3 linked regions of the Saccharopolyspora erythraea NRRL 2338 genome follow. The protein of the gene in region 1 interacts with the protein of each later gene in a pairwise test. Links are inferred from orthologs where the notes say so. Each region holds a gene or a part of one and is shown on either strand. Other genes may lie near its edges. The genes, in order: dnaE, SACE_RS33725 and SACE_RS01245.

Region 1 (10,599 bases):
ACAGCGACGCGACCGTCACGTAGGCGGGTTCGCCCGCGAAGCCGCCGGACTCGCGGAACTCCACCCACGCCGTGAGCGCCACCGCGCCGCCGCCGACGCCGTTGAACAGCGCCACCATCTGCGGCATCGCGGTCATCTTCACGCGGCGCGCCGCGGGCACGCCGAGCACCACGCCCGCCGCGATGCCGAGCCCGATCAGCCACCCGTCCTGGAGACCGGGGGTGATCAGCGTCGCTACGACCGCCACGACCATGCCGGCCGCGGCGATCCAGTTGCCGCGCACCGCGGTGCGCGGACCGGTGAGCCCCATCAGGCCGTAGATGAACATGCCGAAGGACGCGATGTAGAGCACCGCCTGCAGCTCGCTCACCGCTCGGTCTCCTTCCCGGCGTCGGACCGGCGCTGCTTGAACATGCCCAGCATCCGGTCGGTGACCAGGAAACCGCCGACCACGTTGATGGTTCCGAACACGATCGCGACCACCGCCAGGGCCCGGCTGAGCGCGCTGTCCACACCGGACCCCAGCACGACCACGCCGCCCAGCAGCACGATGCCGTGGATGGCGTTGGTGCCCGACATCAGCGGCGTGTGCAGCGTGTTGGGGACCTTCGAGATCACCGCGAAGCCGACGAAGCCCGCCAGCACCAGGATCGCCAGATTGGCCAGGAACATCTACGCCTCCTCCTGACGTGTGACGCAGGAGGCCGCCAGCACCTCGTCGCCGAAGTCCGGTGCCAGGCGGCCGTCGGTCACCAGCAGTTCCAGCAGGGCGTGCACGTTCCTGGCGTAGAGCTCGCTGGCGTGCTCGGGCATCGAGGCGGGCAGGTTGAGCGGCGCGGCGATCGTGACGTCGTGGGCGACCACGGTCCGGCCCGGCTCGGACAGCTCGCAGTTGCCGCCGGTCGCACCGGCGAGGTCGACGACCACGCTGCCCGGCCGCATCGCCCGCACCGCGTCGGCCGAGACCAGCCGCGGCGCCGGTTTGCCGGGCACCAGGGCGGTGGTGACCACGATGTCGAAGCCGGCGATCGCCTCGCCGAGCCTGCGTTCCTGCTCGGCGGCCTCGTCGGCGCCCAGCGCGCGGGCGTAGCCGCCCTCACCGGTGGCGTCGATGCCCAGGTCGAGCCACTTGGCGCCGACCGAGCGCACCTGGTCGGCGACCTCGGGACGCACGTCGTAGCCGGTGGTGCGGGCCCCCAGCCGCTTGGCCGTGGCCAGCGCCTGCAACCCGGCGACGCCGACGCCGAGCACCAGCGCCGTCGCGGGTTTCACGGTGCCCGCGGCCGTGGTCAGCATCGGCAGGAACCGGGTCGACTCGCTGGCCGCGAGCAGGACCGCGCGGTATCCGGCGACGTTGGCCTGCGACGACAGGGCGTCCATCGACTGCGCCCGCGAGATGCGGGGGATGGACTCCATCGCGAACGCGGTGACCCCGGCCGCGCGCAGCCGCTCGGTGGTCTCCGGCTCGGTCAGCGGGGCGAGGAAGCCGATGAGGGTGGTCCCGGCTGCGAGCCTGCCGACCTCCTCGGCGGTCGGCGGGTTGACCTTCACCACGACGTCGGCCGACCACGCGTCGCCGATGCTCGCGCCGGCCTCGGTGAACGCCTCGTCGGGGATCAGGGCCCGCTGCCCGGCGCCCGCTTCGACCACGACGTCCAGCCCCAACGCGCGCAGCCGCTCCACGACCCCGGGGACCAGCGCCACCCGGCGCTCACCCACCAGCGACTCACCCGGCACGCCGACGCTGGGCCTGCTGCTCTGCTGTGCCGTCATCGCACCACATCCCGTGCTCATCGCTGGGAGGAACGATCTGTGTCACCCACCAGATGCCCACAGCGGCGGTCGCCGCGCAAGGGCACACGCCCATTCGGCCCCGTCCCCGCCCAGAAGTGTCCGACGAGATCCACTGCTCCGGCGAGAGCCGATCGTGGGTCATCGGCACGGTTGGTCTGCCGGTGACGGGCACCGCCTGCGTTCGCCCGCCGCGGGGCCGTGCCTGCCACCGCCGGACAAGCCTCGGCCGCCCGCGAGCAGGTGGTGTCGGTGAGCCTGCGCTGCGCCGGTCAGGGCTGCCTGCAACGCTCCATCGCCACCGCCCTGCTCTGCCGCGCCCGCGGAACCCGGCCGACCTGGTGCACCGGCGTGCGCACCCAGCCCTTCGCCGCTCACGCCTGGGTCGAAGCCGAAGGCCGGCTCATCGGCGAACCGCACCCGAAAGGCCACTACACGCCGCTGACCGTCCCGCCGACGGCGGCCGGGGCTACAGGTCGGTGATGTCCCAGGTGAGGGTGCGCTGCTCGTCGCCGGGGCGCGGAGTCCAGCGCACCGCGGACAGCTCGGTGCTGTCGGGCAGCACGTAGACGGTGTGACCGCCGGCGGTCTCGCCGGGCGGTACGCCGATGCGGTGCGGCGGCCGGGACGACAGCGACACCGGCGCCTTCGACACCGTCGAGCCGTCCTCGGCGACCAGCACCAGGTAGAGGTCGGGCAGCGAGGTGAACGGCATCGACCCGCGGTTGGTCAGCTCGGTGTGCACGACGACCGCGCGCTCGCCGTCCTGCAGCTGGTAGCCGGCGGCGGTGAACAGGAAGTCCGCCGGGTCGACGACCTCGACGAGCTGGATGGTGATCCGCTCGCCCTCCAGGCCCTCGACGTCGAGCTTGCTGCCGATCTTGCCGGTGCGCTGCGGCGGCTGCTTGTACTGCGCCGCGCCGCGCTGGTCGCCGCGCGCCCACGACGACGAACCCGGAGGTCCCCAGGTGTTCACCGGGTCCGGCGGCGCGGTCTGGGCGGGCACCTGCGGCCCGGCGGGGCCGCCGCCGGGCGCGAACGCCGGCGGTCCCGCGGGCGGCACGAACTGCTGCGGACCGCTCGGTCCGGTCTGCGTCGGGTGCTGGCCGCTGCCGCCGTAGGTCTGGTACGGCCCGCTGGGCTGGCCGTGCACCGGGTAGGACCCGCTCTGCGGGCCGACGGGGTAGGAGCCGCTGTGCGGCTGCGCCGGGTAGGGCCCGCTCTGCGGCTGCTGCACCTGGTAGGGGCCGCTGCTGGCCTGGGCGGCCTGCTGCGTCCACGCCTGCGCGGCGGCCACCGCCTTGCGGATCGCGTTCGGCTCGCACTCCACGCCGACGACCAGCGGCAGCCCCGTGGTGGACAGCGCCGCCAGGCGCGAGGCGACGTCGCGGACGTCCATCCCGAGCCGGCCGGCGATCTCATGCACCGCTGCGCGGCCCGTCTCGGCGACGACGCTGAGCAGACGAACGTCCACGGGATCAGGGGCAGCCACGTCGTGCCACGCTACCCGCTCCGGCCGATCACCGTGCGGAGGGCACTGACTTTCCCCCGCCGGCGCGAGAGCTGTCCTCGAACTCGCGTTGGTGGCGGTGCCGGTGGCGGAACCTCCGGCGTCCTCTGGCTCCGGGACCTTTTTCTCACGTATCACCCATACGCCGCGAAAATCTGTCCTCGCCACAGGACGCCTGCGGCGGTGCCGGTTGCGAGGGCGAGCCAAGCGGCTACGCCGCTTTCAAGATCAAAAGCAGGCTTTGTGGGCCGGACCCGGTCGGCGTGAGAGGCGCCGGACCCCGGGAGCGGGCCCCGCGCCGGACCGCCGGTGTGACGCACCGGAACGGATCCGCGCAACGCCAGGGGACATCGCCGATCCGGTCGGACGCTGGAGTTAGGCTTGCAACCTCCCGCCGGTACCGTTCGCGAAGGAGGCCCCTCCGTGCCCGTCGACCCCTTCGTCCACCTGCACGTGCACACCGAGTACTCGATGCTCGACGGTGCGGCGAAGGTCGGAGCGCTGTTCGCGGAGGCGCAGCGGCTGGAGATGCCCGCGGTCGGCATGACCGACCACGGCAACATGTTCGGCGCCGACGAGTTCTACCAGCAGGCGAAGAAGACCGGCATCAAGCCGATCATCGGCATCGAGGCCTACCTGGCGCCCGGCAGCCGGTTCCACAAGAAGCCGGTGTTCTGGGGCGAGGCCAAGCAGCGCGGCACCGACGAGTACGGCGAGGGCGGCGACGTCTCCGGTGCAGGTGCCTACACCCACATGACGATGCTGGCCCGCAACGCCACCGGGCTGCGCAACCTGTTCACGCTCTCCAGCCGGGCGAGCATGGAGGGCCAGTACCGCAAGCCGCGGATGGACCGCGAGCTGGTCGCCGAGTACGCCGAGGGCATCATCGCCACCACCGGCTGCCCGTCGGGCGAGGTGCAGACCAGGCTGCGCCTGCGCCAGTTCGACGAGGCGATGCAGGCGGCGTCGGACTACAAGGACATCTTCGGCGCGGAGAACTTCTTCCTGGAGCTGATGGACCACGGGCTGCCGATCGAGCGGTCGGTCCGGGAGGGCCTGCTCAAGATCGCCAAGGAGCTCGGCCTCAAGCCGGTGGCCACCAACGACAGCCACTACGTCACCGCCGACCAGGCCGAGTCGCACGGCGCGCTGCTGTGCGTGCAGTCGGGCAAGACCCTCAACGACGAGAGCCGGTTCAAGTTCGACGGCGACGGCTACTACCTGAAGTCCGCCGCCGAGATGCGGGAGTACTGGGACAAGGAGGTCCCCGGTGCCGCCGACAACACGCTGCTGATCGCCGAGCGCGTGGAGTCCTACGAGGACGTCTGGTCGTTCCAGGACCGGATGCCGCGCGTAACCGACGGCAGCGGCAAGACCGAGCGCCAGCTGCTGGAGGCCGAGGTCGAGCAGTACCTGCCGACCCGGTACCCGGAAGGCGCGACCCAGGAGTGCCTGGACCGGATCAAGGTCGAGCTCGACGTGCTCGACACCAAGGGCTACTGCGCGTACTTCCTGGTCGTCGGCGACCTCACCCGGTGGGCCAAGTCGCAGGGCATCCACGTCGGCCCGGGCCGCGGTTCGGCCGCGGGCTCGCTGCTGGCCTACATCCTGCACATCACTAACCTGGACCCGCTGGAGCACGGCCTGATCTTCGAGCGGTTCCTGAACCCGGAGCGCGACTCCCCGCCCGACATCGACCTCGACTTCGACGACCGCCGCCGCGACGAGGTGCTGCAGTACGCGATCGACAAGTACGGGCGGGACAAGGTCGCCCAGGTCATCACCTTCGGCAAGATCAAGACCAAGGCCGCGATCAAGGACTCCGCGCGGGTCCACCACGGCCAGCCCGGCTTCGCCATCGCCGACAAGATCTCCAAGGCGCTGCCGCCGCCGATCGCGGCCAAGGACATCCCGCTGTCGGGCATCGTCGACCCGCAGCACGAGCGCTACGCCGAGGCCGCCGAGGTCCGCAACCTCATCGAGACCGACCCGTCGGTGTCGCAGATCTTCGACACCGCGCGCGGCCTGGAGGGGCTGATCCGCAACGCGGGCGTGCACGCCTGCGCGGTCATCCTCTCGTCGCAGCCGCTGATGGGCACCGTGCCGCTGTGGGCGCGCGACGACGGCTCGATCATCACCGGGTGGGACTACCCGTCGTGCGAGGCCATCGGCCTGCTGAAGATGGACTTCCTGGGGCTTTCCAACCTCACCATCCTCGGCGACGCGCTGAAGATGGTGAAGGCCAACCACGACCGCGAGATCGACCTGTCCAACCTCGGGCTGGACGACGCGAAGACCTACGAGCTGCTGGCGCGCGGTGAGAGCCTGGGAGTGTTCCAGCTCGAAGGTGGCGGCATGCGGGAGCTGCTCAAGCGCATGCAGCCCACCGAGTTCGCCGACATCGTGGCCTGCAACGCGCTGTACCGGCCGGGTCCGATGGAGGTCAACGCCCACAACGACTACGCCGACCGCAAGAACGGCAAGAAGCCGGTCGAGCCGATCCATCCCGACCTGGACGAGCCGCTCAAGGACATCCTGTCCGAGACCTACGGTCTGATCGTCTACCAAGAGCAGATCATGGCCATCGCGCAGAAGGTCGCCGGCTACAGCCTCGGGCGAGCCGACATCCTGCGCCGCGCGATGGGCAAGAAGAAGAAGGAGGTCCTGGACCAGGAGTTCGAGGGCTTCCAGGCGGGCATGCGGGAGCAGGGCTTCCGCGACGAGGCCATCGACAAGCTGTGGGCGACGGTCCTGCCGTTCGCCGGGTACGCGTTCAACAAGTCCCACGCGGCCGGTTACGCCCTCGTGGCGTACTGGACGGCCTACCTCAAGGCCAACTACCCGGCCGAGTACATGGCCGCACTGCTGACCTCCAACGGCGACAACAAGGACAAGATGGCCGTCTACCTGGCGGAGTGCCGCCGGATGGGCGTGAAGGTGCTGTCGCCGGACGTCAACGACTCGCTCAACGACTTCACCGCCGTCGGCTCCGACATCCGCTTCGGGCTCAGCGCCGTCCGCAACGTCGGCTCCAACGTGGTGGCCTCGATCGCCAAGGTGCGCGAGGACAAGGGCCGCTACAGCTCGTTCACCGACTTCCTGGACAAGTCCGAGACGGTGGCCTGCAACAAGCGGGTGATCGAGTCGCTGATCAAGGCGGGTGCCTTCGACTCCCTGGGCCACACCCGGATGTCGCTGGCCCAGCACCACGAGGCGGCGGTGGACGCGGTCATCGGGCTCAAGCGCCAGCAGGCGCTCGGCCAGTTCGACCTGTTCGGCGGCGGGGACGACGCCGGCGGCGAGGAGTCGTCGTCGCCGCTGGCGCACCTGCAGTTCACGCCGGACGAGTGGCCGCGCAAGCAGATGCTCTCCTACGAGCGGGAGATGCTGGGCCTCTACGTCTCGGCCCACCCTCTGGACGGGGCCGAGCGGCTGCTCGCGCCGTACCAGGACACCGGCATCGCCGAGCTCGTCGGCGGCGAGCGCGAGGCGGGCAAGGACCAGGTCAAGATCGCCGGGATGATCTCGGGGATCCAGCGCCGCATCAACAAGAACGGCCACCCGTGGGCGATCGTGACCCTGGAGGACCTCGACGCCAGCGTGGAGGTGCTGTTCTTCCCGAAGTCCTACGAGATGTTCGCCGACTGCCTGGTCGAGGACACCGCGATCGCGGTGAAGGGCCGCATCAACGAGCGCGAGGGCACCATCAGCATCTTCGCCTCCGACGCGGTGCCGGTGGACATCTCGGCGGCCGAGACCGACCCGGGAACCAGCCCCGCGTTCGTGATCAAGGTGCCGGCGAGCAGGGTGGACCGGTCGCTGGTCGCCGAGCTCAAGCGCACCTTGCAGGCGCACTCGGGCACGGTCCCGGTGCACGTGAAGCTGCAGGGGCCGCGCGGGGTCACCCGCCTCGCGCTGTCCAGCGACTACTTCGTGTCGACCGAGAACGGGCTGCAGGGCGAGCTGAAGGGGCTGCTCGGCGCGGGGTGCTTCGAGACGGTGCTGTGAGCCGGCGCGGGGCCGCGAGTCCGCTTCGCGCCCCGCGTCCGCTTCGCCTCCGCGGAAGCTGAGAGTGCTTTCAGCGACCGCGTGACAACCGTCAGTGATATGGGTTAACTGGAGACCGGCCGCCAAAACGCCGAGCTCGGAAGGTTTGCCCATGACCACCGGTGAAGTGCCCGACTTACTGGCTTTCGACGACGCCTTCGCGCAGGACCGGCACAACCGGTACGCGCGGATGCGCGAGGAGCCGGTGCAGCGCATCCGCACGGTGAACGGCCTCGACGCGTGGCTGATCACCCGCTACGAGGACGTCAAGCAGGCGCTGCTGGACCCCAGGATCGCCAAGGACTTCGGGCGCACCCAGCAGATCATCGAGAAGAGGCTGGCCGACGCCGAGCGCAGGCCGGGGTTCTCGCCCGACCTCGGCCCGCACATGCTCAACACCGACCCGCCGGACCACACCCGGTTGCGCAAGCTGGTGGTCAAGGCGTTCACCGCGCGGCGGGTCGAGGGCCTGCGGCCGCGGATCGAGCAGATCACCGACGACCTGCTCGACCGCCTGGCGGGCCGGTCCGAAGTGGATCTGATCGACGAGTTCGCGTTCCCGCTGCCCATCACGGTGATCTCGGAGCTGATGGGCGTGGAGGACTCGCGGCGCGACGACTTCCGGTCGTGGACCAACGTCCTGGTCGACGGGTCGCAGCCGGAGGCGCAGGCCCAGGCGTCGGTGGCGATGGTCGAGTACCTGACCGAGCTGATCGCCAAGAAGCGCACCGAGCCCGGTGACGACCTGCTGACCGCGCTGCTGGAGGCGGTCGAGGACGGCGACCGCCTCAGCGAGGGCGAGCTGATCGCCATGGTGTTCCTGCTGCTGGTCGCCGGGCACGAGACGACGGTCAACCTGATCGGCAACTGCGTGCTGTCGCTGCTGGGCAACCCCGACCAGCTCGCCGCGCTGCGCAACGACCCGTCGCTGCTGCCCGGCGCGATCGAGGAGACCCTGCGCTACGAGAGCCCGGTGGCGAACGGCACGTTCCGGCACACCGCCGAGGCGGTCCGGTTCGGCGACGTGGTGATCCCCGAGGGAGAGCTCGTCTGGGTCGCGCTCGGGGCGGCGAACCGGGACGGTGAGCGCTTCGAGGACCCCGACCGCTTCGACATCACCCGGGAGACCACCGGGCACGTCGCCTTCGGCCACGGCATCCACTTCTGCGTGGGCGCCGCCCTGGCCCGGCTGGAGGCCCAGATCGCCGTCGGCAGGCTCCTGGAGCGCTTCCCGGACCTGCGGATGGCCGCGTCGCCGGACGACCTGCGGTGGCGGTTCAGCGTCCTGATGCGGGGCCTGGAGAAGCTGCCGGTCCGCCCCGGCGCCTGAGTCAGAGGCTGTCTCTGGACTCACCTTGCTTGGCGGTTGCGGTGGCGGAACCTCAGGCGCTCTCGGACTCCGGGATCCTTTTCACCCATACGCGGCGAAAAGGCTGTCCTCGTCAGAGAGCGCCTGAGAACCCGCGGCGGTGCCGGTTGCGGGGATGGGCCAAGCGGCTGCGCCGCTTCAGAAATCAAAGATGGGCTCTCAAGTCCCTCCGGCTCTGAGGTTCCGCCGAGCCGTCGCGCTGACCGCGGTCAGCGCGACGGCGCTCGCCGTCCCGAGCGCAGGCTGAGCATGGCGACCGCCGCGCCGGCCAGCGCGCAGGCGAGTCCGGCCGTCATCGTCGCGCTCTGAGCCTGGGTGAAGGCGAGCCGGGCGGCGTCGGCCAGCGCGGCGCTGGTGCGCTCGTCGGCGAACGACAGGGTCGCGGCGAGCGACGTGCTCGCGTCGTGCGGCACGCCGGTGGGTAGGAAAGCGCGGTAGGCGGTCGAGAGCAGGCCGCCGAGCACCGCCACGCCGAAGGCGATCCCGAGCTGCTGGTGGGTGTCGTTGAGCGCCGAGCCCATCCCGGCGCGGTCGGCGGGCACGGCGCCCAGCGCGGTGCTGGTGGCCGCCGGTCCGGCGAAGCCGGTCCCGAACCCGCAGAGCAGGAGCCCGAACGCGATGTGCGGCTGGCCGCTGTCCGGCCCGAGCGCGGCCAGCACGCCGAACCCGGCGGCGGTGACGGCGAACCCGGTGACGATGCATGCCCGGTAGCCGATCCGGGCAGGTGCCCGGGCTCCCAGCGCCGAGCCCACCACGCTCCCGGCGGCCAGCGGCAGGGCCGCCATCCCGGCCACCACCGCGCTGTGGCCGCGCACCAGTTGCAGGTACTGGCTGAGGACGAACAGCGTGCTGCCGGTGGCCACCGCGATCAGCGCGATGGCCGAGCTCGCCCCGGCGAACCGGCGGTCCCGGTACAGGCCGAAGTCGACCATCGGCGCGCTCGCGCGTCGCTGGCGCACGCCGAACCAGGCCAGCGACACCACAGCCAGTGCCGTGGCGGCGAGCACCGGGGTCGCGAGCGCGCCGCGCTCCGGCACCGCGATCACCGCCCAGACCAGGGCCACCATCCCGGTGGTGACGAGCACCGTGCTCGGCAGGTCGGGCGCGCCCGCGGCCGGATCACGCGACTCGGGCACCAGCCGGACGACGCCTGCCAGCGCCACCGCCACGAAAGGCAGGTTGACCAGGAAGATCCCAGCCCAGCTCCACAGGTCCACCAGCGCGCCGCCCAGCAGCGGCCCCAGCCCGAGGGCCACCGACCCGACCGCCGTCCACGCGGCGAAGGCCTTCGGGCGTTCGTGCGGCGGGAAGACGCGCACCATGATCGCCAGCGTCGCGGGCATCACCAGCGCCGCACCGACTCCCATGGCCGCGCGCATGCCGATCAGCCACCAGACCGACGGGGCCAGCGCGGCGCCCGCCGAGGTCAGGCCGAAGACGACGAGCCCGGCCACCATGACGCGGCGCCGTCCGCACCGGTCGGAGAGCGCGCCGGCGGCGACCAGCAGGCCGCCGCACACCACGACGTAGGAGTCGAGCACGGCCTGCAGCTCGCCCGTCGAGGCGTCGAAGGTCCGCCCGATCTCCGGGATCGCCACGTTGAGGACCGTGTTGTCGATGACGATCACCAGCAGCGCCGCGCACAGCGCCACCAGGATCAGCCATCGCCGAGGGTGCCCCTGGTCGCCGGTCTGCGGCTGAGGCCGCTGTTCCCGTTCTCGCTGCCTTCCGGTCACTCGCGGCCTCCCGGTCCTCGAACGCTGTTCGATCGTGACCATACACTGTATGAGAAATCGATGCCTGTGCGCTCGCGGGTACGCTCCCGCCATGACCGCGAAGTCGAAGACCTCGACGTCCGAGGGTGCTCCCGGTGCGGTGTGGT
Region 2 (9,349 bases), 1.3 Mb from region 1 along the record:
TCCACCGGCGAGCCGGTACGTCCGTGGAAGGCAGGGCTGTGCGATGAGGGTGCGACCTCCGGCCGAACTGCGGGTCCTGCGCGACCTGTTCGAGGCCTGCGATCCGGCGCCGCGGCGGCTCGTCGAGGCCGCCTATGCGGCGGCGTCGCGGAAGTGGTCGGGCGGCGGCTCGGCGCTGCGGTTGATCGGCGACTCGGCGGACGCTCCGGCGAGGACCCGGCGCGCGGGCATGGGCGAGACCAGGGTGCTCACGTTCGCGATGCCCGGGCGGATGCTCGAGATGGACCTGATCCCGGTCGCGGAAGGCTTGTTCCGCGCGGTGGGGCTGGTGCTCGGCCGTCCCGGGCACAGCGCCCCCGCCGGTGACGTCGTGCTCCGGCACGCCACCGGCGAGAGCGTCGGTGCGCTCGACGAACGCGGTGGGTTCGCGGTGGACGACGTGCCCCGGGGACCGCTGAGCGTGGTGTTCCGGCAGGAGCGGTCCGCTGCCGCCGTCGCGGATTGGCTGGTCTGTTGAGCGCCGGGACTGCCGTCCGTGCGGACGGCGAGACGAGGATCGAGACCGCGCTGCGGTGGCGGGCGCGTGCGAGCACAGCTCCGCAGGAGGCCCTCCGCCACGCCGAGCGCTGGCTGTCGGATCCGGTTCGCGACGTCGAGTTCCGGGTGCTGGCCAGGCACGTCGCCGCCATCGCGGAGGTCGAGCGGGGCAGGCTGCGGGACGCGCGCAAGCACGCGCGGCTGGGGCTGACGGCGGCGCGGCGCGGTGGGCTGGAGCAGCGCGAGGCCCAGTTCCGGCTGACCCTCGCCTGGATCGAGTTCGACCGGGGGATGACCGACGCCTGCTGGGAGCACCTCGTCGCCGCCGAACCACGGCTGCGCGGGCGGGACCGACGGCGCGCGGTGTGCCTGCGCGGGCTGCTGTACTGCCAGAACGACCGGTTCCCCGAGGCGATCACCCAGCTCACCGAGGCGCTGGCGCAGTTGGACGCGCACCAGGTCTCCGGGAACGAGGACTCCGCGCATGAGAAGCCCGAACACTCGCACGAGCGTCGGTCGAAGGAGGACCTGCGGTGGGTCGCCAACGCGCTGCTCGGACGCGGGCTCGCGTGGATGTACTCGAACGGCCTGGAAGAAGCCGAAACCGACCTGGCTCGCGCCGAGCGGATCTTCGCCTCGGCGGATCAGCCCGGACGGGCCGCCGGTTGCAGGCACAACCGCGGCTGCGTGGCGTTCCGGGCCGGCGACCTGCCCAGGGCGCTGAGGCTGTACTCGGCGGCGTTGTCGATGGGCCTCGACACCGAGTCGAACCCGGAGGCGCTGGTCGACCGCGCCGAGGCGCTCGCCGCGGCCGGGCTCACCGCTGAGGCGCGCACCGAGATGGAGCGGGCGGCGGACCGGCTGGCCGCCCGCGGACGGGCTGTGCGGCTGGCCGAGACCAGGCTCGCCCTCGCCGGGTGCGCCCTCCGGGACGGCGACGCGCGGGCCGCTGTCGAAGCCGCCGGTGAGGCCCGGCGGTTGTTCCGCGCACAGCGGCGTCCCGCCTGGGTGGCGCTCGCGGCGGCCACCGAGTGGCAGGCGAAGCTCCGCAACGGGCACCGCTCGCGGTATGCCCTGGTCGCGGCGCGACGGGCGGGCGTGGTGTGCGCCGGTTTCGGCTGGTCCGCGGCGGCCGCGGAGCTGTGGCTGGTCGCGGGTCGCGTGGCGGGCGGGGCCGGCATGCCCGCACTGTCGCGCAAGCTGCTGGCCCTCGCGGCGGCCTCGAGCGATGACCCGCGGGCGGGTGCGTCGCAGCTCGCGGTCGGTTGGCACGCCCGGGCGCTGCTGGCCGAGCAGGTAGGCGACCTGCCGGGGCTTTTCGCCGCGTGCCGGAGCGGGTTGCGGGCGGTCGAGAACTACGCGGCTCCCATGGCGGCGTTCGAGCTGCGGGTGCACACCTTCGGACTGGCAGCCGACCTCGCGGACACGGCGGTGACCGCGGCGTTGCGCGTCGGCGATCCGGAGCTGGTGTTGCGCTGGACAGAATGCGCACGCGCCAGCGCGTTGCAGCGCCGGGCGCTGCAACCACCCGCCGACCCGGAACTGCGCCGGTCGCTGGTCGAGCTGCGCGCGGCGGTGGCTGACACACGTGGTTCGAGGAACGGTGGCGCGCTGCGGCGGGTCGAGGAGCTGGAAGGCCGGGTGCGCCGTCGCGCGATGCTCGTCAACGGTGCCACCGAAGGTGCGTGGGGCCGCTGGGAACTCGGCGACGTCGTCGGCGAACTCGGCGATGCGGTGCTGCTCAACTTCTTCACCGTTGACGGTCGACTGCGCGCGGTGTCCATTGTGGATGGCGTGGTGCGGCTGCACGCGCTGGCAGACGAGTCCGCTGTGGTGGCCGAGGTGGAGAGGTTGCGCAACTTCCTGTCCAGGCAGGCGGAAAAGCCCGACAGCACGGTCCGCGCGATGTTCGACGGCTGGGTGCGCGGGTCCGCCGAGATCATCGCCGAGCGGGTGCTGGGGCCGGTCGCCGACGAACTGCAACGGGGGCGCCCGCTCGTGGTCGTGCCCACCGGAAGCCTGCACGCGCTTCCGTGGGCGGCGCTACCGCCGCTGCATGGACGCGGTGTGACCGTCGCCCCTTCGCTGCGGTGCTGGTTGCGCGGAGCGGCCGACATCGCCGAGACGACTCCCGCGACCCGGCAGGTCTGGGTGGCGGGGCCCGGCCTGGAGCATGCCGAGCGCGAGGTCACCGACCTGCATGCTGCGGCAGGTGGGGAACTGCTCACGGGAGCGGACGCGACGGCCGAACGCGTTCTGGACACAGTGGACGGAGCGGGCACCGTGCACGTCGCCGCGCACGGCCGTTTCCGCAGCGACCAACCGCTGCTCTCCTGCCTCGACCTCGCCGACGGTCCGCTCTACGGCTACGACCTGGACCGCCTGCACCGCGGCCCGACGACCGTGGTGCTCTCGGCGTGCGAGGTCGGCCAGTCGGCGATCAGCCCATGCGACCAGCTCAGCGGGCTGGCTGCCGCACTGCTCGGCCGCGGCACGGCGACGGTGATCGCGAGCGTGATCCCGGTGCCGGACGAACGCACGGCCGAGGTCATGGTCGCGTTGCACTCCGCGCTGCGGCGCGGGGTGCCGCCGGCGACGGCGCTGGCCCAGGCGCAGGCAGCACACGGCGAATCCGGGTTCGTGTGCCTCGGATACGGAGGACGCTGATGTCAGCGCAGCTTGTGGAGCCGTTCGACGGCCTCGTCCAGGACCTCGTCGCGCTTGCAGAACGCGAAGCGAACCAGGTGCCTGGTCGCGTCGGGGTGGTCGCAGAACACCTGCACCGGAATCGCGGCGACCCCGATCCGCTCGGGCAGCTCGCGGCACAGCTGCGCCCCGTCGCTGAAGCCCAGCGGGCGAACGTCGGCGCAGATGAAGTAGGTGCCCTCGCTGGCGAGCACGTCGAAGCCCGCTTCGGCCAGACCGCTCGAGAGCAGGTCGCGCTTGCGCTGGAGGTCCAGCCGCAGCTGTTCGGCCCAGTCGAGCTCGTGCTGGAGCGCGTGCGCGACGGCCGGCTGGAACGGCGCACCGCCGACGAAGGTGATGAACTGCTTGGCGGCGCGCACCGCCGCGACCAGCTCCCGCGGTCCGCAGACCCACCCGATCTTCCACCCGGTCGCGCTGAAGCTCTTGCCGACGCTGGAGATCGACAGGGTGCGTTCGGTCATGCCCGGCAGGGTCGCCAGCGGCTTGTGCTTGCGCCCGTCGAACAGCAGGTGCTCGTAGACCTCGTCGGTGATGGCGATGACGTCGTGCTCGCGGCAGACGTCGGCGATCGCCGCCAGCTCGTCGTCGGTGAAAACCGTGCCGGTGGGGTTGTGCGGAGAGTTCAGCACCAGCGCGCGGGTCTGCGGCCCGACCGCCGCGCGCAGCGCGTCGACGTCGAGCACGAAGCGGTGGTCCGGCCCCTGGGTGAGCGGCACGGTCCGGCGCACGCCGCCGGCCATCGCGACGGCGACGGGGTAGGCGTCGTAGTAGGGCTCGATCAGCACGACCTCGTCGCCGGGCTCTACCAGCGCGAGCATCGCGGCCGACATCGCCTCGGTGGCCCCGACGGTCACCAGGATCTCGCCCTCGGGGTCGTGCTCGATGTCGTAGCGACTGCGGCGGTGCGCGGCGATCGCCCCGCGCAGCTCGGGCGCGCCCGCGCCCGGCGGGTACTGGTTCACGCCGTCGGCGATCGCCTGTTGCGCGACTCTGAGCATGCCCTCGGGTCCGTCGGTGTCGGGGAAGCCCTGACCGAGGTTGACCGCCCCGGTCCGCCTCGCGAGCTCGGTGATCTCCGCGAAGATCGTGGAAGTGAACGGTCGGAGGCGGGAGGTGAGAGCAGGAGTACGCACGTTGCCGCAGCGTAGTCGAAACCGCCCGCGATCAGCAGATGCCGAACGTGCGGCTTCGCACCGCTGACCGGCCTCGGCGGACCCGTCCCTGGGAATGGATGTGGCAGTCGTCGGGGCGCCTTCGTGGCGACGGGCGCCGCCGCGCTGCTGTGCCCGCGACGGGCACAGGCGCACCGCTCCGCCCGCAGTCGCTCAGCCTGGCTCCGGGCGCCGCTCGGCGTCCGCCCAGCACACCAGTGTCCAAGGGTTGAGCCTTCCCGGGAGCTGCGTCGGTCGCCTGTGGCCGTGCCGCAACGAGTCCGCGAGGTCTCCGCGAGGCTGCTGCTTGCGGTCGGCCGTGGCCGTGTCGGATCCGGCGTCCGGAATGTCCGTTACGGGCGGTGTCGCGAGGCTCGGTCCTGGACACTGCCACAATCGAAGCGTGCAGCGTACTGCGGTATCCGATGAGGAGAAGCGCCGGAGCCTGCGGCGGATGAAGGCCGTGGCCGGCGCGTTCCTGCTGGTCGCGACCCTGATCTACGTGATCGCCCGGTGGCAGGAGAACGGCGGGGCGGCCTGGGCGGGCTACATCCGGGCGGCGGCTGAAGCGGGCATGGTCGGCGCCCTGGCCGACTGGTTCGCGGTGACGGCGCTGTTCCGCCGTCCGCTGGGACTGCCGATCCCGCACACCGCGATCATCCCGACCCGCAAGGACACCCTCGGGCGCAGTCTCGGCGACTTCGTGGGGAGCAACTTCCTGTCCGAGCGCGTGGTGCGCGACAAGCTGCGCCGCGCCGAGATCAGCAAGCGGCTCGGCGGATGGCTCAGCGAGCGGGACCACGCCGAGCGGGTCACCTCGGAACTCGCCACCGCGGTGCGCGGTGCGGTCCAGGTCCTGCGCGACGAGGACGTGCAGGCGGTGCTGGAGCAGGCGGTCGTGCGCAAGGTCCTCGCCCAGCCGTGGGGTCCGCCGCTGGGACGCATCCTCGGCCAGGTCTTCGCCGACGGCTCGCACCACAAGCTCGTCGACCTCGTCTGCGACCGCGCCTACGACTGGGTGCGCGACAACCACGAGACGGTGCTGCGCGTGGTGAGCCAGCGCGCGCCCTCCTGGTCGCCGAAGTTCTTCGACACCATGGTCGCCGACAAGATCTACGCCGAGGTGCTGTCGTTCGCGTGGGCGGTCAAGACCGACCCCGAGCACCAGATGCGCAAGGCGGTCGACCGCTTCCTGGTCGAGTTCGCCGACGACTTGCAGCACGACCCGCGCACGATGGCCAAGGCCGAGCAGATCAAGCAGCAGGTGCTGGAGCACCCCGAGGTGCAGAACCTGGTCTCGTCGGCGTGGGGCACGGCCAAGAAGATGCTGCTCGACGCCGCCGAGGACCCTTCCAGCGAACTGCGGGTCAGAGTGCGGGAAGGCCTGCGTTCGATGGGCCGCCGCCTGGTCGAGGAGCCCGAGATGCGCGCCAAGGTGGACGGCTGGCTGGAGGGCGCGGCGGTCTACGTCGTGTCGAACTACCGGGCCGAGATCACCACGCTCATCACCGACACCGTCGAGCGCTGGGACGCCGAGGAGACCTCGCGCAAGATCGAGCTCCAGGTCGGCCGCGACCTGCAGTTCATCCGCATCAACGGCACGGTCGTCGGCGCACTCGCAGGCCTGGCCATCTACACGATCTCGCAACTGCTCCTCTGAGGCGCAGCGAGCGGGAGGGCCGCGCCGCGGCCTGCGGCGCTAGCCCGAGTGGCGTTCGCGCCAGGAGCGCGCCTTCTCCCGGTTGCCGCAGACCCGCATCGAGCACCACGTGCGCGAGCGGTTCCTCGAACGGTCGTAGAACGCCCAGAGGCAGTTCTCGGCCGGGCAGATCTTGATGCGGTCCCAGTAGCCGGTGTGCACCAGGTGCGTCGCCGCGACAAGCACGTCCCCGAGTGCGTCGGCGCCGGTGAGCACCGGGATTCCCGCCCGGAACTCGACCTGCACCTGCCAGGCCGGCGCGACGAGCGCCGCCGGTGCGGAGCAGGAGATCGCCGCGCGCATCGAGTAGCGGATCTCCCGCGCCGCGGTCGACTCCGGCGCCGCACCGAGCCCCCGCTCGGCGCACCATCGGCGCCAGTGCTCCGGATCGTCCAGGACGTCGGTTCCGGCTTCGACGTCGCATGTGTTGAGGAAGTTCAGGACGAGTTCGAGGTCGCGGTCGGCATCGAGGGCGGCGGCCTGCTGAGCGGGCGGCCGGACCACCTCGGGCGCGACAGCATCGCTGTTCACGAACACCATCGTAGGCCAATAGGAGGTTGCACCTCGGTTCGCTAACCCCCATACTCGTCTCACAGGTTAGTAACCTTCTAATCGAATACACAGGTTTGGTGAGGCGACATGAACGCGTTCCCGATCGAGTTCCCGCTCCGGGACGAGTCGAACCGGCGCCGCTCCGCGGAGGCCGCGGCTCAGGCCGACATCGAGCGCGCGTTGCGGGAGGGCGGCAGGCTTCGTCCTGTCTGGCTCGACCGCTTCGCCAACTGGTGGGCGATGGCGGTCCGGGAACTGCGGCCGGGCGCCGCGGTGGATCCGGGACCCGCGCCCCGCGGCTGCCTCAACTGACCGAGAGCGAGGAGAACCATGACGGCGTCCACTTCGACAGCGCTGCGCTTGGCGGCGTTCGCGCTCGACTGCCCCGACCCGCGCGCGCTCGCCGCCTTCTACGGGCGGCTGCTCGGCTGGGAGATCGACGAGGCCGAGTCCGAGGACGACTGGGTCGAGCTGGCCGACCCGGCGGGCGGGGCTCCGCTGGCGTTCCAGCGCGACCCGCACTTCCAGCCTCCGACCTGGCCCGGCCGGGAGCGGCCGCAGATGGCCCACCTCGACGTCCGGGTCCAGACGCTCGAAGAAGGGCACGAGCGGGCGCTCGCGGCGGGCGCGACGCCGCTGCCGCAGCCGGAGGACCAGCTCGACGCGAGCTGGCGCGTCTACGCGGACCCCGCCGGTCACCCGTTCTGCATGTGCGCCTGCACCTAGGGGCGCGGGGCTTCGCCATCCGCGCCTGCGCGATGGGCGCCTGCGCCCATAGGGCTTTGGCGTCGGGGCAGTAGGGCTTTGGCGTCGGGACAGCAGGCTTCGGGATCGGGGCAGCAGGCTTCGGCGTCGGGGGAGCAGGGCTTTTGCGTCGGGGCGGCAGGGCTTCGGCATCGGGCGCGAGCCGCACGGCTCGCGCCCGGTTCGCGTCTCCGGGCCCCGCGAGGCCACCGCCGAGCGGTGATGCGCGGCCTTCTCGCGCGCTGGTCGGCCATCGGCATGCCAGAGGAGCCCACCTGTGCGCTCCGCCCTCGCCCGCCTCCTCCGGTCGGCGCAAGGCGCTGCGCCGGCAAATCACCCGCCAGTGGTAGCAATCACGCCCGATAGGTGCAAGCTGTGTGCTTGCAGTAGCTAGCATGCCTGGTTATCGTGGATTTCGACCGGAAAGGTGATCGCAGATGGAACGCGTGGACAAAACGGTCAACAAGGCCGTGAACCAGGCGGTCAGCGATCTCGGCGCCTACATCCGCACGCAGCGCGGCAACGCCCAGATCTCGCTGCGGCAGCTGGCCAAGCGCGCCGGAGTGTCCAACCCCTACCTGAGCCAGGTCGAGCGCGGGCTGCGCAAGCCGAGCGCGGAGATCCTCCAGCAGATCGCCAAGGCGCTGCGGATCTCCGCCGAGGCGCTGTACGTGCAGGCCGGCATCCTGGAGCGCCGCGAGGGCGGTCCGGTGGTCGACGCGATCCTCGCCGACCCCGACCTCAACGAGCGGCAGAAGCAGGTGCTGCTGGACATCTACGGCACCTTCCGGCGCGAGCAAGGCGGCCCCGCAGCGGCTGACGGGGCACCGGAGGGGACGACCTCCGCGACGGCAGACGCCGCGCAACCGCAAACCGAGGAGTGATCGCCATGCCCACACTGCCCAAGTCCGAGGACGTCCAGAAGATGCGGGAGCAGGCCGCCCTGGCCTTCGGCGGTGCCGTCGAGCACGCGCGTCAGCCGCTGCTGGCCGCGCTCGGCGCCGGTGACCTCGCCGCCCAGGCGGTCGTGGACACCCTGACCCGGATCCGCACCGAGCTGAACGATCGCGCCGAGTCCGCGCGCGCCGACCTGCCGAGCGACCTCAACGAGCTGCGCGGGCAGCTCGACCCGGCCGAGCTGCGCAAGCGGCTCGACGCCTACACCCAGTCCGCGGTCAAGCTCTACGACTACCTCGCCGAGCGCGGCGAGGGCGCGCTGGAGCGCCTGCAGCCGCAGGTCCAGCAGGCGCGCAAGCAGGCTGAGACCGCGCAGGGCCGGGTCGAGGAGGTCGTCGGCGAGGTCCGCGTGCTGGCCGACGACGTGCTCGGCAAGGTGACCCGCGGCGCCCGCTCCTACGGCGAGAAGGCCGCCAGGCAGACCGAGCAGGCCGCCGACGAGGCCGCCGAGACGGTCAAGGCCGCCGGTTCGAAGGCGGCTTCCGCCACGCGCAGCACCGCCCGCAAGGCCGCCGCGAAGACCTCGGCCGCCAGGACCGGCGAGTCGGAGAAGTCCGGCTCCGCCGAGAAGGCGACCGCGGCGGGCAAGCCGAGCGCCAAGAGCACGTCCGGCTCGGCGAAGACCAGCGGGGGCAAGGCCACCTCCGGTGGTGGCAAGTCGACCGGCACCAAGGGCACCACCGCCCAAGGCGCCTCCGGCGAGAGCGAGAGCTGAGCCGATAGCACGTGGGTGCCGTGGCCGGAGCCGAGCACGTAGGGTGGGTGGCGTGGGTCTGGACACGTGGACGTTGCTGATCATTTGGGGTGCGGGGATCCCGGTGGGGATCTACGCGTTCGTGCACGCCGCGCTCCAGCGCGCCGACGCGTTCACCGCCGCGGACAAGATGACCAAGCCTGCCTGGCTCGGCATCACCGGCGCGGGCGCGCTCGTGCTGATCCTGTTCCGCGGGCCGATGACCATACTGTGGATCATCGGCATGGTCGCGGTGCTGGTCTACATCGT
Region 3 (9,596 bases), 6.2 Mb from region 1 along the record:
CAATCGCACGCCCATGCCTCACACCCCCGTCAGCGCGCGACGCGGCGCGGGCACGTCGGGGCGGCCGTAGAGCTCGGCGACCCGGCGGCGGATCATCAGCAGCAGCGCGTAGTCCCCGCTGCCCGGCTTGATGTCCTCGATGTCCTGGCGTACCAGGTAGATGCGGTTGGAGCCCTCGTGCAGGAAGGTCTCCAGCACCATCGCGTGGGCGTACTGGTCGTCGCCCAGTTCGCAGGGCTCCAGCGTCGCGCCGCCGTTGACCAGGATCCAGAACACGGCCTCGACGTCTTCCAGCGACACCGGCACGCTCATGCTCACCTGCATCACGATCGGGGTGTCGTTGTCCTCGCGGTGGGTGGGGATGAACGTGGCGTGGTGGTCGCCGACCATGCCCTGTGCGCGCTCGGTGTGCAGTCGCATCGTCACGCCACCTCCCCCGCGGTCTCGTCACGGTCGTCGGCGGCGGCCGACTCGGTGCCGGTCACGAACGCCTCGTAGGCGGCCTGCGAGCACTTCTCGGCGTAGACCGACAACGCCCACCCCGGAATGCGGATGGTGCCCTTGCCCGTCCCCAACTTCATCGCGTCCAGCTCACCGGACTCGATCGCCCGGTAGATCGTGTTCACCGAGACGTCGAACATCTCGGCTACTGCCTTCACCCGGTACATCCGGCTACCCTCGAACTGCATCGTTTCTCCAACGGTTTCGATGTGCGCCCCGGTCGGTGTTGCCGCACTGACCGGGGCTTTTTCGTGTCCGGCTGGGGCGTCTGGGACTCCTGCAACAACCGGTATGAGAGGAACAGTAGACATGTGTGTCAGGTCTGTCAACAGAACTGCTTGACTAGGTACGTTGCTAGACCTGTCTGTACCCTGCCTGACATGGGCAAACTCGACACGAAAAGTTCCCAGCCCCCGTACCTTCAGATCGCCGAAGACCTGACGGACTCGATCCGAAACGGCGCCCTTCGACCTGGGGACCAGCTTCCGACCTACAGCGCACTCGCTACCGAATACGGCGTAGCGGTCGGGACCGTGCGGAGCGCCCTCGAGGTGCTGCGCGACCGTTCGGTGATCGTGACGAGGCATGGCACCGGATCGTTCGTTCACGAGGATCTTGACCCCGCGAGCCTCCCGCCCGTAGTTGACCGCCAGGTCGCAGTACAGGCCGGTGATCTGACTGAAGTCCTGCGGCTTCTGCGCGAGATCAGTGACCGGCTTACGGCGCTGGAAAACCGGCTGTCGGACGGCTAGTTGCCGACCTGCCGGAAGAACGTCACCAGCCCGTCGATCACGAAGCCGAGCCAGCTGGCCGCCGTCTGCACCCAGCCGGCGGCCTCGCTCGGGTACTTCACCACCACGACCACCAGCGCGACGGCAACGGCCCATCCGGCCAGCTTCCGCAGAACCCCGCCGCCGTTCTGCACCATCGGGAGCGCGTTCTTGCCCATTGCATCCTCCTGCGTTGAGTCCGTGAACCGTCAGCGCTAGTCCGATTTGGACTGTGCTGTTCCTGTGGTTGCTCACGCCTCAATGGAACCGCCAGGAAATGCAGGACAACAGGGCACACAAGGGGGCACACTTGCACACTCGGTGGACACACGAGGAGCACAGGGATGGCATACAACGAGCAGTTAGCTGCCCTGATGCGCGAGGCCGGGTTCCTCAAGGAAGACGGCAGCGTCGGGCTGAAGGTCTTCGCGCGGGCCGCTGGCCGTCATGCGGGCAAGACCTTCACACACACCTACGTTCAGCGCTGGCTGAGCGGCATGGTTCCGCGCGACCCGCAGGTACGAAAAGCCGTTGCACAGGCCCTCAGTGAGCGTCTTGGTCGTCGTGTCGGCCTTGAAGAGGTCGGTTTCGCCTCGGGCGAGACGATGCCCGCTGATCTCGGCCTTTCGTACCCGACCAAGGCATTGGACGGAATCGCGGCGGTCACCAGTCTGTGGCGCGCTGATCTGGACCAGGCGTCGGCTCTGCTCGTTGCGCCGGCCAACGTCGCGGCTTGGAACGAAGCGTCGCTCTCTTGGCTGGTCGCAGCACGTCACGACATGGTCAATGGCACCGGAAAGCGTCGGGTTACTACGGCGGACATCACTGGCCTCCGCAGCATGACCGACATGTTCGATCGGCTCGACGGGCAGCACGGAGGAGGCCATGCCCGGCGAGCGCTGATCGAATTCCTGGGGACTGACCTCGGCGGCCTGCTCCGCGGTTCGTACGACGACAAGGTCGGGCGGGAGCTGTACAAGGCCGCAGCTCAAGCAACGCTGCTCGGTGCCTGGATGTCCTACGATGCTGGGCTGCATGGCTTGGCGCAGCGCTACTTCATCCAGGCGCTCCGCTTGGCGGACGAGTCAGGGGATCGGCTCCTTGGCGCGAGCATCCTCGACGCCATGAGCCACCAGGCGACCTTCCTGGGTAACTACCGCGAGGCAGCGAACCTTGCTCGTGCGGCGCGGATGGGAACCGCGAGCTCGGGATCAGCCAGCGCTGCCGCGCACTTCTACTCGATGGAGGCTCGCGCCCTGGCTCGGCTTGGAGAGGCGGCTGACTGCGATAGGGCAATGGCTGCCGCGGTCCGCGAGTTCGAGCGGCGTAAGCCTGACGACGATCCCGCAGACTGGTTCGGATACTTCAACGAAGCTGAGCTAGCGGCCGAACTCGGCCACTGCAACCGTGATCTCGGTCGAGCGGTTGACGCTACGACGTACGCTACCCAATCACTTGGGCCAGTGGAGAGCGGATATGTGCGTAGTGATTTCTTCGTGACGATGGTTCTCGCCGACGCATACCTCGATCAAGGAGAAGCGGAAAAGGCTTGCGAAGTAGCGTTGGGTGCGCTCGAAATCGGTGAACAGCTCAAGTCCGCCCGATGTGAGGCATACGTCGGCGAGTTCCGACAGCGTCTTTCAGGTGTTGGTAGCAGTGCGGTCGTCAAGGACTTCGTCGATCAGGTTTCAGGTACTCGACTCTGGACGCCAGAAGACGCTAGAAGGGCGCCCAGTCGTGACGCGACCCTCCTGACCTGAGCGACTCCACCCGCTTGCGGACCTCGGCGGCAGCCTGCATATCCGTCCCCGCCTTACCGCACAGCCAAAGCGTCATTGCGACTTCGCGGTAGTCGGCGAGAACCCGATATCCGGGCCACGTCATGATGTCGTAGCCATAGACCTTAACGAAGGTTCGATACTCGTCTTCGGTGTGCCAACCGAAGCGCTCATAGAACAGCGCGGTTTGAACTAGATCCCACTCGCGCGGTCCCGTCGCGAAGCTATCGAGATCGATGAGTATCGGCTGGCCCGCGCGATCGAGGATGACGTTCCCTACGTTCGCGTCTCCGTGGATCACGCCGGGGGTAAGGTCGAATTCGAGACGCTCGTACTGGTCTCGAATCGACAAGATTCGGTTTTCCAGGAATTGTGCATCCGCGCGGTCGAGGTTGGCCAGGTCCCCGATCTGCGCATCCAGCTTCGCGAGCGGCCGTATCTCCGGCAGGTGCAACGACGACGGCGCGTCGAGCGAATGGAGTCGCCGGATCAGCTCAGCGACCTGGTCGAGCGGTGCGTACTCCTCCCGCTCCGAGGCCGACTCCCAGAAGGTCGTCACCAACCCGCGGGACCTCACTGGCTGGTCGACGTCGAGCGCGCGCGTCGCTGGGTAGCCTTCGCCGCTCAGCCATCGAGCTACCTGAACCTGCATCCGTGCGTTCTCGATCGACTCGCCGTTGCGCGCGATCCGTACGATCACGGGCTCTGAGAGCCGGTAGACCGCGTTCGAACCGATGCGGATCAGCTCCGCTCCGGCAGCGTCCAGTCCTACGGCGGCGCATGCGGCGTTCAGGGCGTTCTGCGCGGTTTCCCTAGTCAATGCCACGGTTGGCGTCATCCCTTCACTAGCTCCTCGAACGTACATCTCTGCAAGGCGTCGCCCCTCGGGCGATCGCTGGAATATGGGGGTCCGCTCGGGTGCCGGCGTGAGGCATCTAGGCGCTAGATGGCTGGCCAGGACGCGTGTGAGGTTCTAGCGCCCCCTCTAGACCTAGAGGGGGCCCGTCTAGGTCTAGAGGGTCGTCACGTCGACTGTCCCCGGAACCCGGTCCGGGCTGGAACAGGGGGGGGCTCAGGTCGTCGAGCACGGCTCGGCGGATGCTGGTTGAGGCTAGGGAACCGGGGGGTGTCGTTGGCGGAGAATGGATCTCAGGAGGCGCTGAGAGCGCCGTAGAGCGCTCAACGGGCGCCCCCGTGTGGTTTGGGCTGGGCGAGTGCCCGTAGGGCACCGGGCACGGGCGGCCGACGGGGTCTCAGTTGGGGTCTCAGTTCGCCCCCGTGCGAACCACCCCCACTGTTCCAGCCATTGCGCTGACCAGCGATGACGTACCGGTTCGGACGGCTCCGAACCGGTACCACCGGAATTGGAAATCGTGTTGGGTTAACAGCCCTCACGGGTTCGAATCCCGTATCCTCCGCCAAACCGGAGCCCCGGAGCGCATCGCGCCCGGGGCTCCGTCGCGTTCAGGGGCGGGTTCTGCGTTCGGGGTCGCGGTCCGCGGCGCTCGCGTGCCGTGAGGGCGGCTGACGGTGTTTTGGCTGCTGCGGCGCAGGTTCCCGGCTGCTGGAGCGCTTCGCCGGACCGGGCGGCGGGGCCTTCGTGAAGCCGTGGGGGCGGCGGGTTACACTTAACGCGGACCTCGTGCGGCGTCCATCCTGTGAACTCCCCCAGGGCCGGAAGGCAGCAAGGGTAAGCGGGCTCTGGCGGGTGCACGGGGTCCCCTTACTTTCCTGGGCCGGGTCACCGGGCTCGTCCCTCGACAGCACTGTCGGCACCACCGCGTAGGGTCTCGACCGTGGCGCTCGCCCTTTACCGCAAGTACCGGCCGGCGACCTTCGCTGAGGTCGTCGGGCAGGAACACGTCACCGAACCGCTGCGGACCGCGCTCGCGTCCGGGCGCATCAACCACGCATACCTGTTCTCCGGCCCGCGCGGCTGCGGCAAGACCTCCAGCGCACGCATCCTCGCCCGCTCGCTGAACTGCGCGCAGGGCCCGACCGCCGACCCGTGCGGCGAGTGCGACTCGTGCGTGGCGCTCGCGCCGGAGGGCGGCGGCAGCGTCGACGTCGTCGAGCTGGACGCGGCCAGCCACGGTGGTGTGGACGACACCCGCGAGCTGCGCGACCGCGCGTTCTTCGCGCCGGCCCAGTCGCGGTACCGGATCTTCATCATCGACGAGGCCCACATGGTCACCACGCAGGGCTTCAACGCCCTGCTGAAGATCGTCGAGGAACCGCCGGAGCACCTGATCTTCGTCTTCGCCACGACGGAGCCGGACAAGGTGCTCACCACCATCAGGTCCCGGACGCACCACTACCCGTTCCGGCTGATGCCGCCCGGCGTCATGCGCGAGCTGCTGGAACGGATCTGCGACCAGGAGAGCGTGCGCGTCGAGCCCGCCGTGTACCCGCTGGTGCTGCGCGCGGGCGGAGGCTCCGCGCGCGACACCCTCAGCGTCCTGGACCAGCTGCTGGCCGGCGCGGGCGAGGAGGGCGTCACCTACGAGCGCGCCGTCGCGCTGCTCGGGGTCACCGACGTCGCGCTGATCGACGACATGGTCGACGCGATGGCCGCCGCCGACGGCGCGGCGGTCTACGGCACCGTGGACCGGCTGGTGGAGGCCGGGCACGACCCGCGCCGCTTCGCCTCCGACCTGCTCGACCGGTTGCGCGACCTGGTGCTGCTGAACGCGGTCCCCGACGCCGACCAGCGCGGGCTCATCCAGGCGTCGGGCGACGAGCTGACCAAGATGCAGCAGCAGGCCGAGCAGCTCGGAGCGGCGACCCTGTCGCGCTTCGCCGAGATCGTGCACACCGGCCTGGCCGACATGCGCGGTGCCACCGCGCCCCGGCTGCTGCTCGAGCTGCTCTGCGCCCGGATGATGCTGCCGACGGTGTCGGACTCCGAGGTCGCGCTGCTGCAACGGCTCGAGCGGGTCGAGCGCCGGATGACCATAGCGCCGGAGGGCGGCGCGGCCGAAGCGCCCGCCGGCCAGCCCGCGGACCAGGACGCCGGGGGACGACCGCGGCGGGTCTTCCAGCGTCCGCACGAGCGTGCGGCGCAGGCAGCGGAGCAGCCGACCCAGGCCGGCCAGGGCGCTCAGGACGGCCAGGCCGGTCAGGGGTCTCAGGCCGGTCAGGACTCCCGAGCTGGTCAGGACTCCCGGGTTGGTCAGGGTGAACAGCCTTCCCAGGCCGGCAGGCAGGCGGCTTCGGACGCGCAGCCAGGGTCTCCGGGCGGGCAGCCCGGCCCTTCGGCCGCACAGCCCGGCCCTTCGGCCGCGGCCGGGCAGCAGTCTCCCGCCGGGCAACCGACGCCGGAGGCGTCGGCCCGGCCCGCCGGCGCGGAAGCTCCGGCTCCGGCGCAGCCGGAGCGCCCCGCGGCGGCGGAGCCGCCGGGGCGGCCCGCGCAGCGGGCGCCGCAGGCGCGCCCCGGCGCGCCGGACGCGGCGGCGCGGGATGCCGCTGCGCAGCAGCGGCCCGCGGCGGAGCAGCAGGCCGCGCAGGCCGGGGCGAGCGCGGGAGCGCACGCGGGGCGGGACACCGCCGACGTGCGGAGGCTGTGGACCGAGGTGCTGCGGGCGGTCGCCGAGCGCAACCGGCCGACGCAGGCGCTGCTGCTCAACGCCACCGTGCAGGACATCCAGAGCGGCACGCTGGTGCTGTCGATGCCGACGTCGGGCCTGGTCAAGCAGTTCGCGCAGCAGCGGAGGCTGGACTTCGTCAAGGACGCGCTGCGCGCGGTCCTCGGCGGCGAGTGGGAGATCCGCTGCGTCGAGGCCGGGGCAGCGCCGCCGGCCGCGCCGAGCCGGCCCGCCCAGCCGCCCCGCCAGGCCCCGCAGCGCCCGGCCGAGGAAGCCCCGCAGCGCAAGCCGTCGGCGGACTGGTCGGCGAACAAGCCGAACCCCCAGCAGGGGCAGGGCGGCAAGCCGGAGAACTCGCAGGCGCAGCGCAACGCGTCGCAGGGCAGGCAGGCCGGCAACGGTCGCCGGGCGCCGGCCGACGACATCCCGCCGCCGCCCGAGCCGCCGGACGAGGAGCCCCCGCCGGAGGACTACGTCCCGCCGTCGCGGCCCGCCCGCCAGGCCCCGCCGCCTCCTCCGCCGGTCGATGAGGAGGAGGACGAGGAGGCCATGATGGCCGACTCGACCCCGGCCGACGAGGTGATGGCCTCGCGGCCCGATCCGGAGGAAGCCGCCGTCGAGCTGTTCGCCAGCGAGCTCGGCGCCCGCCGCATCGACGACTGAGCCAAGGCCGAACGACGGCTCGGGTCGGGCCTGTTGACGGTTGGGGCTGGCCTATCGATGGCTGGGGACCGGCCCATCGACAGTTGGGCCCGGACTATCGATCGGCCGGGGCCGGGCCCGTTGCGAGCGGTCCAGGCCGGTCACCGAGGTCATCGACGACCAGTGCGTGGAGCGCGACCGCCTGACGGCGCTGATCGACGACCTCGTCGAGTCCCGCCGCGGCCTGGACGAGCTGATCGACCAGACACGCGCCGACGCCGCAACCGCCTGACCGGCGGGCGCGGGCGGCTACCGGCGGAGGTGGCGCAGCAGGAAGGCGAGCGCGCGCGGGTAGGCGTCGAGGCGGTTGACCCGCTTGGCAAGGCCGTGGCCCTCGTCGGCGTAGACCAGCAGCTCGCACTCGATTCCCTTCGCCCGCACGGCCTGCGCGAGCTGCTCGGCCTCCGACAGCGGGACCCGGGGGTCGTTGGCGCCGTGCAGCACGAACAGCGGCGCCGAGATCGCGTCCGCTCGGGTCAGGGGCGATGCCTCCCGCAGGAAGTCGGCGTCGTCGCGCAGCGACCCGTACTCGCGCTCGCGGTGCGCCCGCCGGTAGGCGGCGGTGTTCTCCAGGAACGTCAGCAGCGACGAGATCCCGACGATGTCCACGCCCGCCGCCCACCGCTCTGGCTGGAAAGCCAGTCCGGCCAGAACCATGTAGCCGCCGTAGGAGCCGCCCCAGAGCGCCGCCCGGGACGGGTCGAGCCCGAGCGAGGGCAGCCAGTCGTGCAGGGCAGCGAGGTCGTCCACAGCGGACAGCCGCCTGCGCACGTCGTCGGCGGAGTACCAGCGCTTTCCGTAGCCGGTGGAGCCGCGCACGTTGGGCACCAGCACGGTGTGGCCCTGGTCGACCAGCGCTTGCACGATCGGGTTGAACGCCTGCACGGACTGGGCTTCCGGCCCGCCGTGGACGAACAGGACCGACGAGCCCGCGACGTCCGGCGGCGGGTTCTCCGGCGCGTAGACGAAGCAGGGCACCTGCTCGCCGTCCGGCGTCGGCACTCGGTGGGCGGTCGGCGGCACCGGACGCGCGGAACCGAGCTGGGCGGCCGAGTCGGTCAGGGCGCGGACCTCGCCGCCGGAGTCCAGCAGCAGCGCGTCTCCGGGGGTCGCGGTGGAGCTGTACGACAGCGCCGCGAAGCGGGAGTTCGGCGACCAGACCGGCGCCGGCAGCGGGTAGGTGCACCAGCCGTCGCCGGGTAACCGGACGTCCCGGCGCACGGCACCGGTGGCCGCATCGTGCAGCGCGAGCCGGGCTGCGCCCTCGACGTTGGCCTGCACCAGCAGCGTCGAGCCGTCCGGGGCGAGCCAGCCGGTGAGGTCGTGCTCGTCGGAGGTCACCAGCCAGCGCCGCTCGCCGGTCCGCGGGTCGATGCGGGCCACGCCGGTCCGGTCGCGGTCGAGGTTGGTGGTGACGACGAGCGCGGAGGCGTCGGGCAGCCAGCGGACCCCGGTGTGCCGGGCGTGCGCGTCCGCGTCGGTGAGCTCGGTGACCTCCTCGTCGGCGGTGACCGGCATGGTGTCGACGAGGATGATCTGGTCCGACAGCGGCTTCTCGGCGGGCACGGTCACCGCGAGGTAGCGGCCGTCCGGTGAGGACGCCGCCTCCAGCACCATCCCGCCGCGGTCGTAGACCACCTCTTCCGCGCCGGAGGTGGCGCTGCGTACCACGACGTCGAAGTCCACGCCGTTGCGGCGGTTGGTCGCGTAGACGACCCGGCCGGGCAGCACGTCGAGCAGCCGGTGCACGTAGCGGGAGTCGTGGACCAGCGGCCGCAGGTCGCGCATGGTCGCGGGCCCGGTCCGGGGCACGTCCAGGGTGAGGAGGGAGAGCTGGCTGCGCTCGTCGCCGTCGGTGTCGTGCTGCACGACCACCGCGCGCTCGCCCGGCAGGTAGCGGCCGCTGACCGCCCCGGGCAGCGCGGTGAGGGCGCTGACCTCGCCGCCGGCGATCTCGGCGAGCTGCACCGAGCCCGACTCGTCGGACCCGGCCAGCACCCGGCCGCTGTCGTCGACGTCGAAGGCCCGCCGGCTTGTGCACCCGAGCAACCGCACGATGTCCAGCCTCATGCCGCCACCATTTCACGGCCGGCGCGGCGGTCCCAGCGGCCGTGCGGGCCTTCCACGCCCCGCTCCCGGGCGGCGCGGACACGTCTAGGCTGGGTGGGGTACACAGCGGTGACTAGGAGGACCAGCGGTGCAACCAGGTGGCCAGCCGAACATGCAGCAGATCATGGAACAGGCGCAGAAGATGCAGCAGC

What was found.
Region 2: the proteins of dnaE (region 1) and SACE_RS33725 interact in binary tests that used the Escherichia coli proteins (3 or more experiments, as listed by UniProt). The link is inferred for Saccharopolyspora erythraea NRRL 2338 from one-to-one orthologs.
Region 3: the proteins of dnaE (region 1) and SACE_RS01245 interact in binary tests that used the Escherichia coli proteins (3 or more experiments, as listed by UniProt). The link is inferred for Saccharopolyspora erythraea NRRL 2338 from one-to-one orthologs.

The regions. Positions count from the first base shown.
Region 1 is NC_009142.1:6,523,000-6,533,598, reverse strand. What follows is about bases 3,415-7,509. They hold dnaE (DNA polymerase III subunit alpha), read left to right. Parts: upstream 3,415-3,724; coding sequence 3,725-7,309; downstream 7,310-7,509. Other genes in these bases: SACE_RS27860 (cytochrome P450 family protein), read left to right, coding at 7,461-7,509. Also shown: SACE_RS27890 (NAD(P)(+) transhydrogenase (Re/Si-specific) subunit beta), read right to left, coding at 1-370; SACE_RS27885 (NAD(P) transhydrogenase subunit alpha part 2), read right to left, coding at 367-672; SACE_RS27880 (Re/Si-specific NAD(P)(+) transhydrogenase subunit alpha), read right to left, coding at 673-1,773; SACE_RS27870 (AsnC family protein), read right to left, coding at 2,261-3,283; more of SACE_RS27860, read left to right, coding at 7,510-8,678; SACE_RS27855 (MFS transporter), read right to left, coding at 8,927-10,453; SACE_RS27850 (SACE_5812 family transcriptional regulator), read left to right, coding at 10,545-10,599. UniProt on the Escherichia coli protein: DNA polymerase III is a complex, multichain enzyme responsible for most of the replicative synthesis in bacteria. This DNA polymerase also exhibits 3' to 5' exonuclease activity. The alpha chain is the DNA polymerase catalytic subunit.
Region 2 is NC_009142.1:7,805,592-7,814,940, reverse strand. The notes cover bases 2,292-5,136. They hold SACE_RS33725 (pyridoxal phosphate-dependent aminotransferase), read right to left. Parts: upstream 4,377-5,136; coding sequence 3,207-4,376; downstream 2,292-3,206. Other genes in these bases: SACE_RS33720 (DUF445 domain-containing protein), read left to right, coding at 4,849-5,136; SACE_RS33730 (CHAT domain-containing protein), read left to right, coding at 2,292-3,204. Outside these bases: SACE_RS33735 (hypothetical protein), read left to right, coding at 44-517; more of SACE_RS33730, read left to right, coding at 514-2,291; more of SACE_RS33720, read left to right, coding at 5,137-6,054; SACE_RS33715 (CGNR zinc finger domain-containing protein), read right to left, coding at 6,094-6,633; SACE_RS33710 (hypothetical protein), read left to right, coding at 6,733-6,957; SACE_RS33705 (VOC family protein), read left to right, coding at 6,976-7,371; SACE_RS33700 (helix-turn-helix domain-containing protein), read left to right, coding at 7,827-8,273; SACE_RS33695 (hypothetical protein), read left to right, coding at 8,279-9,061; SACE_RS33690 (DUF2516 family protein), read left to right, coding at 9,114-9,349. UniProt on the Escherichia coli protein: Shows aminotransferase activity with methionine and histidine as substrates, and to a lesser extent also with phenylalanine.
Region 3 is NC_009142.1:280,827-290,422, forward strand. The notes cover bases 4,479-7,570. They hold SACE_RS01245 (DNA polymerase III subunit gamma and tau), read left to right. Parts: upstream 4,479-4,845; coding sequence 4,846-7,296; downstream 7,297-7,570. Also shown: SACE_RS01210 (helix-turn-helix domain-containing protein), read right to left, coding at 1-15; SACE_RS01215 (hypothetical protein), read right to left, coding at 19-420; SACE_RS01220 (helix-turn-helix domain-containing protein), read right to left, coding at 423-668; SACE_RS01225 (GntR family transcriptional regulator), read left to right, coding at 882-1,253; SACE_RS01230 (hypothetical protein), read right to left, coding at 1,250-1,450; SACE_RS38955 (NsdA family TPR-like regulatory protein), read left to right, coding at 1,616-3,031; SACE_RS01240 (phosphotransferase family protein), read right to left, coding at 2,991-3,887; SACE_RS01250 (S9 family peptidase), read right to left, coding at 7,585-9,405; SACE_RS01255 (YbaB/EbfC family nucleoid-associated protein), read left to right, coding at 9,557-9,596. UniProt on the Escherichia coli protein: Part of the beta sliding clamp loading complex, which hydrolyzes ATP to load the beta clamp onto primed DNA to form the DNA replication pre-initiation complex.